DNA from 2 places in the Cohnella hongkongensis genome. Region 1 is predicted to be linked to the other one. Evidence: riboswitches for the same ligand, from Rfam matches in the RefSeq annotation. Region 1 holds a riboswitch; the other holds the start of a gene.
What was found. Region 1 has a riboswitch for cyclic di-AMP ahead of ACFO3S_RS20045 (ubiquitin-like domain-containing protein). Riboswitches for the same ligand answer to the same signal wherever they lie in the genome.

Region 1 (5,340 bases):
GGACGGCGATGCTCAGACTTCCGTAGTCCTTGCCGCCGGGCTTGGCGGACATCCGAAGGGCGACCTCCTTCTGCACCATAACGACGATGTTCTCGATAGGCAGCCGATCCTCCAGCAGCTTCATAATGATCGGAGTCGTCACGTAATAGGGCAGGTTGGCCACGACGCTGACGCCCGCCAGCCCGGCGAACTGCTCCTCCCAGAGCCGGCGGAGATCGGTCTTCAGAATATCGCCCTGGACGATGCTGACCTGCTCGTAAGGGGACATGACGTCTTGCAGAATCGGAATCAGACGCCGGTCGATCTCCACCGCGGCCACCTTGCCGGCAGCTTGGGCGAGCCGCTCCGTAAGCGAGCCGATTCCCGGACCGATCTCCAGCGCCCCGCGCGTTCGATCCAATTCGGCTGCGGCGATGATCCGGTCTAGCACATGGCCGTCGATCAGGAAGTTCTGACCGAGACTCTTCTTGAACGTAAAACCGTGCTTGCGTATAATTTCGCGCGTCCGATTCGAAGTGGCGATCTCTTGCATGTCGTCTAACGTCCCTCCCGTTCCAGCTGTTCCAGCGCCGCTTCAAACTCGGCCTTCGTAATCCGGAACATCAGGCACCTCTTGTAAAATTGTTTGCCGTTCGCATACCCGATGCCGAGAAGCTCGCCCATCCGCTCTCTGCGGCTGGCCGACGAAGCGTGAACGATCAGGCCCGCCTCCAGCAGGTCGTTCCATTCGATCTCCGCAGGCGCGCCGTCCTCCGTCTCCGGTCCGCGAACCCGTTCCAGCGCCCTTCGGATCGCTTCGTCCGACGCATGCTCGACGCCAATGCCCCGGCGGCCTCTCGCCTCGTCCTTCGTCAGGAAGGCGTGCTTACAGCCCGGCACGCGCTCGGAGACGATCTTGCGGATACGCTCTCCCGGCGCATCCGGATCGGTCAGCACGATGACGCCTCTGCGCGCTTGGGCCAGCTCGATGCGTACGAGTACATCTTCGCCGATCGCCGAACCGCCCGTCTCGATCGTATCGGCTCCCACAGCCCGCCGGACCGCCGTCGTATCGTCTTTCCCCTCCACGACAATCATTTCTCGAATCATTCGTTTTCATTCCGCCTTTAACCCCTACATTCCTTCAAGCGTATACGAGTTTCGGGACAAGGGCAAGTGCGGAACCGCCTGCGCCGCCGATTCCCCGCAAAAAACTAATCGGGAAGAAGCCCGTAAGGGCCTCTTCCCGAGGCAAGGCGATATGGATGCGGACAAGCCGCGTACCGGCTAGTCCGCCGAGGGCTTGACCGGTCCGATCACGTAGACCGTATATCCGCGCTTAAGGCCGAACTTGGTGGCATAAGCTTCGCTGTCGTAATAAACATCGATCTTCTTGCCCTTGACGGCGCTGCCCGTGTCTTCCGCCCGGCGGAATCCGATCCCCTCGATGTACACCCACCAGCCCAGCGGGATCACCTTAGGATCGACGGCGATCGTGCGCCCTTCCTGAACCTTCGTCCCGGATCGGGTGATGCCGTAGCCTTTGTCTCCCTTGGACTTGCCCGTGGAAGCAAAATCGGCGGAATAGGCGGTCAGCGTCACATTGCTCAGCATTCGTCTGACCTTGACGCTCTTGCCGTTGAGCTTCACGACTTTGGCCTCGTCCTCCTTCGGCGGTCCGCTGTACGAAGCCAGCGCCACCTCGGACTTCTTCTTCGTGCCGATCGCGACGACCTGCTGTACGGCAGGCTTGGCCACCTTCTTCTCGACCATTTCCTCGCTGACCAGAACGCCGTCCTCGTAGACCTTCTCGGTTTTGTAGACGACCAGTCCTTTTTCGCCTTCGGTGACGATCTTCGTCTTGCCTTCCTCCAGGTCCGCGCTTTTTTTCTCTACGACCTGGAACGCGATCGGGCGCTGGGTCTCTATCACCTCTTTATGCACCCGGACGACCGACACGGTCATCCCTTCGCGGACCGGACTGCCGAGCTCCGGTACGACCCGGTCATGCTCGGACAACGGAAGGTTTAACGATTCGATGACTCCCCCGACCGTATCTTCGCTTGAATAAGCGACTTGCTGCTTGCCATCGGCCTTGATGACGACGCCTACCGCCCGATCGATGACGAGCCGGCCGCCTTCCTCCAAGGAATCCGTCGCCGCCATGGAAAGGCGATCGTTAGGTCCGATGTAAATGTCTTGTTCCTCGAGCAAACCGAGAACGTTCGAAGTCTTCGTAGAGACGACCTTCGATACGCCGTTGTCGATTACCGTGATGCTCTTGGTTGCCGCCTTCTCCAGCAACGATACGAACATGATAGAGACGGCAAAAACGAGAATTGCGGTTAACAGTGCTACACGCAAATACTCATGCTTCCAACGCAGTGCGAAAAGCTTGCCGGTCGGTCGTGGATCATGGGTTTCCTGAACAGGAATTGCGCCCATATCTCGTTCCTCCTTCATAGCCCCGCCGTCGACTGTAATGCATGAATTTGTCTGACGCGACTAATCCAAAATGGTTAACGACTCTTGGCGAACAAACCCGAAACTTTCGCGAATTCCGGGCGGATCGGTCAAGCGCCGCCTTCCCCAGTTCAGAATACTCACATGAGAGCATGTACCCTAAGAGGTTGTGCTTGCAACAAAAAAAGCCATCGAGTCAGAGGATCTGTTTCGTGGCTTCCGCAGGTTGGAAATAAGCTTAAAAATGTAGCGGCACGAGGGTGACCTCTCTCTATCACGCTTGCGGGGTTAGCTGTCGGATTCGGGCAAAGAGAGTCGCCCTAACGGCTGCATGTCCGGCGCGTCACTCAGATAGAGCCGCTCCTCCCGACACTTGCCGTATTCACCCCTAGATTTGCTCGGACCGCATTGGACGCCCTGTCTTGATCGTCGCCGCGTTGGGTCCCCCACTCTCCCTTTCGGAAGATTAAGCGCACTGGAAAAGGAATGTCATATTCAAACTTTCTGTTGAAGATCATAACCTCTGCGCAATAACGGTGTAAAGACGACGCATTCGACGAATTCGCCCGTTTTGAACGAAAATCAAGTGGAACCGGGGGATTAACCGCAGCAAAAGTCAGTTTTTTCTTCGGGGCAGTCCGTTTTTCTCCCTATTCTTCCGATTATCTCGATATCCCAAAACAACGACAAGCGTTCTCGCTCGTTATTTTTGCTATTTCCTGCCATGAAATGCCTTTAATTTCCGCCGCTGCCTCGGCGACCAGACGCACGTAAGCGGACTCGTTGCGCTTCCCCCGATGAGGGTGAGGAGTCAAATAAGGAGCATCCGTCTCGATGAGCAATCGGTCCAGCGGAACCCGCTCCAACACCTCTTTCGGAACGCGGGCGTTCTTGTAAGTGACCGGTCCGCCGAAGGAGATATGGAAGTTCATATCCAGACATTGCTTGGCCGTCTCCCAGCTGCCCGAGAAGCAGTGCATGATGCCGCCGACCTCGCTCGCCCGTTCTTCCTTCAACAGCTTGACGACATCCTCGTGCGCGTCGCGATTATGAATGACGATCGGCCTGCCGATTCGTCTGGCCAGCCGGATCTGCTCCCGGAACACCGCTTGCTGAACGTCCTTCGGCGAAGTGTCCCAATAATAATCGAGTCCGATTTCTCCGATCGCCACCACTTTCGGATGCTCCGTGCACAAGCGCTCGATCCAGGCCAGATCCTCCTCCATCTTCATGTCAACGGCATCCGTCGGGTGCCAGCCTACGACGGCGTAGATGAACGGATATTTCTCCGCCAATTCCAGCGTCGTCGGAATCGTCTCGCGGTTAAAGCCGATGTTCACAATCGTGTCGACGCCGGCCTCCAGCGCCCTCTGAATCACTTCTTCACGATCGCTGTCGAACTTGCGGGAATCCAGATGAGCATGGGTGTCGATAAGCATGTCGCAGCATGTCTCCTTTGACCAGGTGTGGGTGCCGAAGCTTGCCCGTCCGGGATGAACCCGCTCGGTTCGGCCATAATTTGGGATTCCAATGCGTTTCCTTCTATTATATAGACAGTCTCGCCCGCGTCTCGGGGCTGAGCAGATGCGCGTGGGGGAGGACGCGTTCCTCCGGATAATAAATGTAATAGTTGCCCCGATGCAGACCCGCGATAGAGCGAATAATGTCGGATTGAACGGAGATTTCCGTCAGCCGCTCCCGCTTGTCTAGCAGCAGAATCGGAGGCTTCTCCTTCCCGTCGGGAAGAGCTCCGGGCTTGTACACGTCATAAGGCGAATCCTCCGGCGTATCGACTTCCATATGATAAGACGGATCGAGTCCGATGCTCCGCCACTGGCGGCGAACGTCCTCCAGCCACTCGCGGTCTTCCCCGACCAGCGGAGCGTACTTGTACAGCCGCCTGTCCAGGAAGCGCCGGCATAGATCCGACAGAAGCTCGTCTCTCTCCTCGGACCACTGGCCAAACGTCGTCTGCACCATCGCTTCGTCAAGCCGCAAATACTGTTCCAGCGTGACGGAGCCGGACAATAGCGCCCGAATCGGAGGCAGCATAAAGCCGAACCCGTAGCCGGACGACAGAAGCTCGCTCGCCCTGCGAAAAATCTGCTTCAGCAAAATCTCGGAGCTTCGGGTGACCGGGTGAAAATAAACCTGCCAATACATCTGATATCTGGACATCAAATAGTCTTCGACGGCGTGCATTCCGCTGTCCTTGACGACAATCTTCCCTTGGAATGGGCGCAGCATTCGCAATATGCGGTCCAGATCGAAGGTTCCGTAATTCACTCCCGTGAAGTAGGCGTCCCTCAGCAAATAATCCATGCGATCCGCGTCCAGCTGACTGGATACGAGGCTGACGACAATCGGCTTCTCGTATTTCTTGCGGATTACCGAAGCGACCTTCTCGGGAAATTGAGCGTCGACCTCCCGCAGCACCCGGTTAATTTCGGTCGGACCCTGTACGACCTTGCAGGTCCAATCTTCATGGTCCGTGCCGAAAATCTGCTCCAGGGAGTGAGAAAAGGGGCCGTGTCCGACATCGTGCAACAAAGACGCGCAAAGACTGAGCAATTTTTCCTCTTGCGGCCAGTCGCCGTATCCATTACGCTCAAATTGAGAGATTATTTTTCTTGTAATTTCATATACGCCCAAGGAGTGGGAAAATCGGCTGTGTTCCGCTCCATGAAACGTCAGATAAGAGGTGCCTAGTTGTCGGATTCTTCGAAGCCGCTGAAACTCCGGCGTATTAATGAGCTTCCAGACGACCGGATCCTGAACGTAGATGGAATGATGCACGGGGTCTTTGAACACCTTCTCCTCATGCAATTTCGTCAACATGGACATCACCTCGATTTTGTCAGCATTCGACATTCAATTCGAAAAACATCGATTTTCGTC
Region 2 (5,340 bases), on a different contig from region 1:
TTGGAAAAAGGTTTGTTAATGGCGGAGAAGATGAACTGGAAGAGATTATCAAGCTCTATGGTGAAAAACTTCTTCGCTATGCAACGGCGATTCTATGCGACTATCATGAAGCAGAAAATATTGTACAAGAAGTCTTTCTTTCAGCCTATCAAAATCGGAATATTTTTGATGGCAATAACCTATCCGCATGGTTGTATAAAATGGCCTATCATCGCTGTTTAAATCTACTAAAAAAGCGTAAAATCCTATATTTTCATGATATTCGCAGTGAAGTCGTTTTACCGGAGATAGATAAAGGCTTGAGTGATGAGATGCTTCGTGCGTTACAGAAGCTTAAACCTATGGAACGTGCCTTGTTATATGGGCGGATTATGGATGGGCAGAGTTACGAGGAGCTATCTCAGCTTACAGGAAGTTCTCCAGGCGCATTACGCAAACAATATCAACGGGCCAAAGATAAAATCGTTAAATATTTTAATATTGAATATGGTAGAAAGGAGTCTAACTATGAGCAAATTTGATACGGACGAACAGCATATACATGAAATGTTATCCAAAATTACAGTCGATTCAAGTAAACTTGCCGATCGGGTTAAAAGCCGATTGCATGAGGATCGTGGCGGTATGCCTTCTAGACATCGCAAACGGTGGACAAGATCAACCATTGCAGCTATCGCGATGTCGTTCGTATTAGTTGCTAGTGCAACTGCTGCATCTTTAGGGAATTTGGATTGGTTCATAGAAAGATTTAATCCTGATTTTGGAAAAATAGTTGAACCAGTTGGGGTCTATAGCGAGGACAAAGGAATTCGCATGGAGGTTATCGGTGCGCAGAAATATGAAAATAAGGCGATTATTTACCTCTCTCTTCAGGATAGAACAGGCCAAAACCGATTGACGGAACAGACTGATTTTAGAGACGGATTCCATGTAAAAATGCGTTCGCAAACAAAAGAGGGAGCCAAAGGCGGAGACGAAGTTTTATCAGCCAGCCTGTCATGGAAACAAAAAATGCTTTATTTTAATAAAGATACGAATACCATTTATTATGAGTTTAATATAACGGCTGATCCAGACACACCATTAGCAGATCCGTTAGAGCTTGGCAGCTTCCTTATTTATTTTGACGGAAAAGCCTATATAGACGAACCCATTTCCGTATCCCTTGCAGGAATCGAAGAGGTAGAAACGGCTCCTATTGAAAAAGCACAGATTTGGGGAGGCAGTAATGTGCCAAGCGACCTCAGTTCATTAACAGAGGCGCTTCTGCCAGGGGAGTATGCTTCCATGCCCCATGGTGAAAAAGACCAATGGGTTTCAAATATCGGGATTATAAATGGAAAATTGCATGTGCAGATAGGCAAAATTTTTAAAAAAGAGTTTGGTTCTACTGATGCCATGCTTTCTCTAAAGGGTCCCGACGGTAATTTAATCACCAGTGATTATAGTTTGGTATTTCTCAGCGATAAGAAAAATAACCTTCTTGATCTTGAAAATAACGACTATGGTGACGTTGTGTATAAATATGAAGAGTTTGTATTTCCTGTAAACCGAGATAATCTTAGAAAATACACTCTTTATTATACGGGTTCCGTTTATTCCGGGGTTGAAGGCAACTGGAAGGTGGCAGCAAATTTAAGTGATACAGCTTCCAATTTACGTACATGGAAAAATGATATTTCAGTGGAAGGTCATCTTTTTGAATATATAACCCTCAGTCCTTTGGGATTACAAGTAATCGGTACCTATAAAGGCGAGAATTGCATGGTCAGCGATATGCGGCTTGAAATTGAAACAGCAGACGGTATTATCCCATTGGAAGGTGGTGGAGGAAGCCAAAACCCTGATAAACATACCTTCAATTCAAGTTGGGATACGAAAGCACCTTTAGAGGTTACCAAAGTTAAAGCAATCATTATAAATGGCACTCGAATACCTGTTAAATCACAAGGTCTTTAAACTATAAATTTCAACACACCAGGCGAACAAAAGCTCCATTATGTTAAACAGGAAACCCTTAAACAAAGGCCCGCCATAGGCGGGCCTTTGTCATCTTTAGGATTATTGCTTAGCGGTCTCCTCGGCTTCGATCTCCGTTGCGATCTTCTCGTAGGTCTCGTCGTCCAGAAAGCGGCGAGCCCCAAGATAACGCTTGGCGTAGTATTTGTCATCGAGCGAGGTGATCGTCACGCCCTTGGAAGCGGCGTGAGCGAACTTGTTGTTGCCGATGTAGATTCCGACATGGGAGACGCCGTTGCCGCTCGTATTATAGAATACGAGATCGCCCGGACGCAGGTCATCGTCGGAAATCTTCTTGCTCTTATCCCAGCTGTACAGGTCCCGCGAAGAGCGAGGCAGATCGATGCCGAGCTGCTCGAACACGTATCCGGTGAAGCCGGAGCAATCGAATCCCTTCGGTGTCGTTCCGCCGTACTTGTAGCTCGATCCGATCAACGGCTCGATCGTCTTGTCGAGCTTCGAATCGGCGAATACGCTTCCGACCTGGAATGCCAAGAGCAGAGCAAGGCCAAACAAGAAGACTGAAACTTTGCGCAAAACCGGTGACTCCTTCCAATGCCTACGAGGTTAGCTTAAGGGTTCGGTAGAAGGTTCCCTATGGCTTCTTCGCGTACAAAAGCCAACTCACCCGAAAAGATGGTTCCCCCGTTCCCCGATTCACGGAGACTCGGCATTTTATGATTTCTTTAGCTTTATATATTCGGGTATTGTGACGAATTTCCTGCATCTTCTATATTAGAATTCCTTAATCTACGGAGCGTCATTTGGCTCGCACCCCCTCCTTTCGTCCCGGATTTATCCCGCCGATTATAACGCCAAACCCCGGTTGCGGCCGAAGGACGGCGCAACCGGGGAATGTCCCGGGGAGAAATATTGTCGATTGTTGGGACGTGATAAGCTTACGATTTCGCGTCGCGCCATACTTGATGCTGGGATGCGGAGGTCCACAGCTTCAACAGGGAGCGCACGAAGTGAAAAGCTTGATGCAGCGTCACGGCGAGAAAACCCGACCAGAGCAGAGAGACGGCCCAGGCGGCGGCCGACACTGCCAGACCGATGCCGAGCAAAACCAAAGTGATTCCCAGCAGGGGGAGGGCTTGGCGAAACGCTGCTCCCAGACTGCTTAGAATGCCTTCCCGAGCCGCCGCGCCGAACTGCATGAATTGGCAGGCGAGGTGAACGGCCAACCCGTACAGCAGCCATGACGCCGCATACGGCAGCAGATCGATCAGCCAATGAGGCAGGGAAAGCCCGGAGAAGAAGCGGTTCCTGGCCATCGGCACCAGCCATGCGGCGGGGAGCAGAATCAACGCGTTCTCTATCCAGTACAGCAGGGTGACCGGCTTCCAGGCGCTGCGTATTCCCGACCAAACCCGGGTCCCCTCCTCCTCGGCGGAGTAGCGGAAGGAATAGAACAGGCCGGCGTTGATCAGCGGAGTGAGCACCATCCGCAGCAGCAGCATTCCGCCCAGCAGCCAGAGCGTGTCGTCGACAAGATCCGTTTTCATCAAGCGGAACTGGGCTTCGATCAGGAACAGATGGGCGGCGTCGGAGTTCGGATGTTCGTCCGGATAGCGCGCCAGCACCGGCGTTACGATCGAGTCGACGAGCCGGTACAGGAAAAAACCCCACAGCAAGCGATACAGGAACAGGAGAACCACTACATATTTATGCCTGACGGTCATGTCCCATCCCAATTTTAGACGTTCGCGCATGTTCTTCCCCCTCACCAGGCCAATGATCCGAACAAACCTTCCAATATTTGCGCGATGCCGGTCGCGTAGCGGGTACGCTGCCCGGGCGGCACTTCCGCCTTCAGATAATTATTGAACTTGCGATTGTCGAGCACGATATGGTTGCCGGGATCGATCACCGCATATTGCAGCGGAGCCGCCGATTCGAGCTTCAATTGAATATGCGACTGCACGCCGTCCCACTGTTTGCGAACCGACTGTCCGTCCCGGAACTGCAGCCAGACGGACACTGGCTCGGGACTGCCGCCATTGCGCCGCAGAAGGACGACGCTCTCGTATCCGGCATCCGTTTTCCTTGTCTGGATCGATTCTACGGAATAGTCGGCCATCTCGCCGTGCAGGACGTACGCCCGGAAGAAATCGGTCCACTTCTCCTTGGTCACCGTTTCCACGACTCTCTGGAAGTCCGAGAAGGAAGGATGTCTGAACTTATATTTCTGAAAATAAGTCCGCATAATTTTGCTCATCGTTTTGTCGCCGACCTGCTTCTCGATAGCGGTCAGCACAAGCTTGCCCCGCATGTAGACATTTTCGGCGTATCCGTCGGAAGAGCGGAACTTCCAGGACGAGAGGGCGAGCGGCTCCGGATGGGTCAAATAGCTGGCTTCGATCGGGTGATGGGGCAGAACGCCGTAAATGCTGGACATCAGCTTATCCTCGGTGTAGGACGCGAAGCCTTCGTCGAGCCAAGCTTCCTCGAATTCGTTGGAAGCGACAAGCCCGTACCAATATTGGTGGGCGATCTCGTGGACGAGCGTTCGCTCCAGCTCGTAGCCGGGGTTGTCGTTCTGGGCCGCTGCCGCGGTGACGAGCGTCGGATACTCCATGCCCCCGGCGCCGTTGCCGTCGGCCGGAGGCACGACGACGGACAGGGTGGAGTACGGGTATTCTCCATACCATTGTCCCAGCTTGGCGAGCGCGGATTTGGCGGCATGCATGTAGCGGTCTTTCAGGTGCTGATGGAGCGGATCCAGATACAGCTTGATTCGAACGCCCGGTATGCCCGGCGATGAGAAGGAATCTTCCACGTAGACGAAGTCCGGAGAAGCCGACCAGGCGAAGTCGTGCACGTCGTCGGCATAGAACTGGAAGCTCTTTCTCCCTCCGGCCACGGTCGGCGTTTTCGTGAGAAAGCCGGTCGCCGCGACCTTGTAGCCGTCCGGAACCTCAATGCGCACGCTGTAGATGCCGAAGTCGGAATAAAACTCGGAATCTCCGTGGTATTGGTGCAGATTCCAGCCCTCGGCGCTACGACCGCGCATGCCGGTCGTCTCGTATACGGGAACTTTGGGAAACCACTGTCCCGCCATGACGAAATGACCGGCCTTGCCCATCCGCGCGAAGACGTCGGGGAGCGTAACCGAGAACTTCATGCGCAGCGTGACGGAGTCTCCGGGCTTGACCGGCTCGGGAAGCCGGAATGCGGCCAAGGTGCGGTCGTTCCGGTTGCCGTCGTCCGGCTGCACGTAATGAACTCTGGGCAGCAGCGTCTCCCCGTCCTCGGTCGTCAGGGCGGTCAGCTCCATTCCGCCGTAGCTGCCGCTTTTCATTTTGTCTCCCCTCAGCT

Region 2: it holds a riboswitch for cyclic di-AMP, as region 1 does, so the genes downstream of both, ACFO3S_RS22680 (C40 family peptidase) here and ACFO3S_RS20045 (ubiquitin-like domain-containing protein) in region 1, are expected to answer to the same signal.

What each region holds. Positions count from the first base shown of each region.
Region 1 is NZ_JBHSEP010000017.1:59,994-65,333, reverse strand. Features, by position in the region: gene rsmA (16S rRNA (adenine(1518)-N(6)/adenine(1519)-N(6))-dimethyltransferase RsmA) at 1-532, opposite strand, end outside; gene rnmV (ribonuclease M5) at 538-1,089, opposite strand; gene ACFO3S_RS20045 (ubiquitin-like domain-containing protein) at 1,267-2,424, opposite strand; cyclic di-AMP (ydaO/yuaA leader) riboswitch at 2,705-2,925, opposite strand; gene ACFO3S_RS20040 (TatD family hydrolase) at 3,105-3,881, opposite strand; gene ACFO3S_RS20035 (HD domain-containing protein) at 3,988-5,280, opposite strand.
Region 2 is NZ_JBHSEP010000022.1:37,486-42,825, forward strand. Features, by position in the region: gene ACFO3S_RS22670 (RNA polymerase sigma factor) at 1-521, shown strand, start outside; gene ACFO3S_RS22675 (hypothetical protein) at 508-1,959, shown strand; gene ACFO3S_RS22680 (C40 family peptidase) at 2,062-2,556, opposite strand; cyclic di-AMP (ydaO/yuaA leader) riboswitch at 2,561-2,702, opposite strand; gene ACFO3S_RS22685 (hypothetical protein) at 2,919-3,734, opposite strand; gene ACFO3S_RS22690 (M1 family metallopeptidase) at 3,746-5,340, opposite strand, start outside.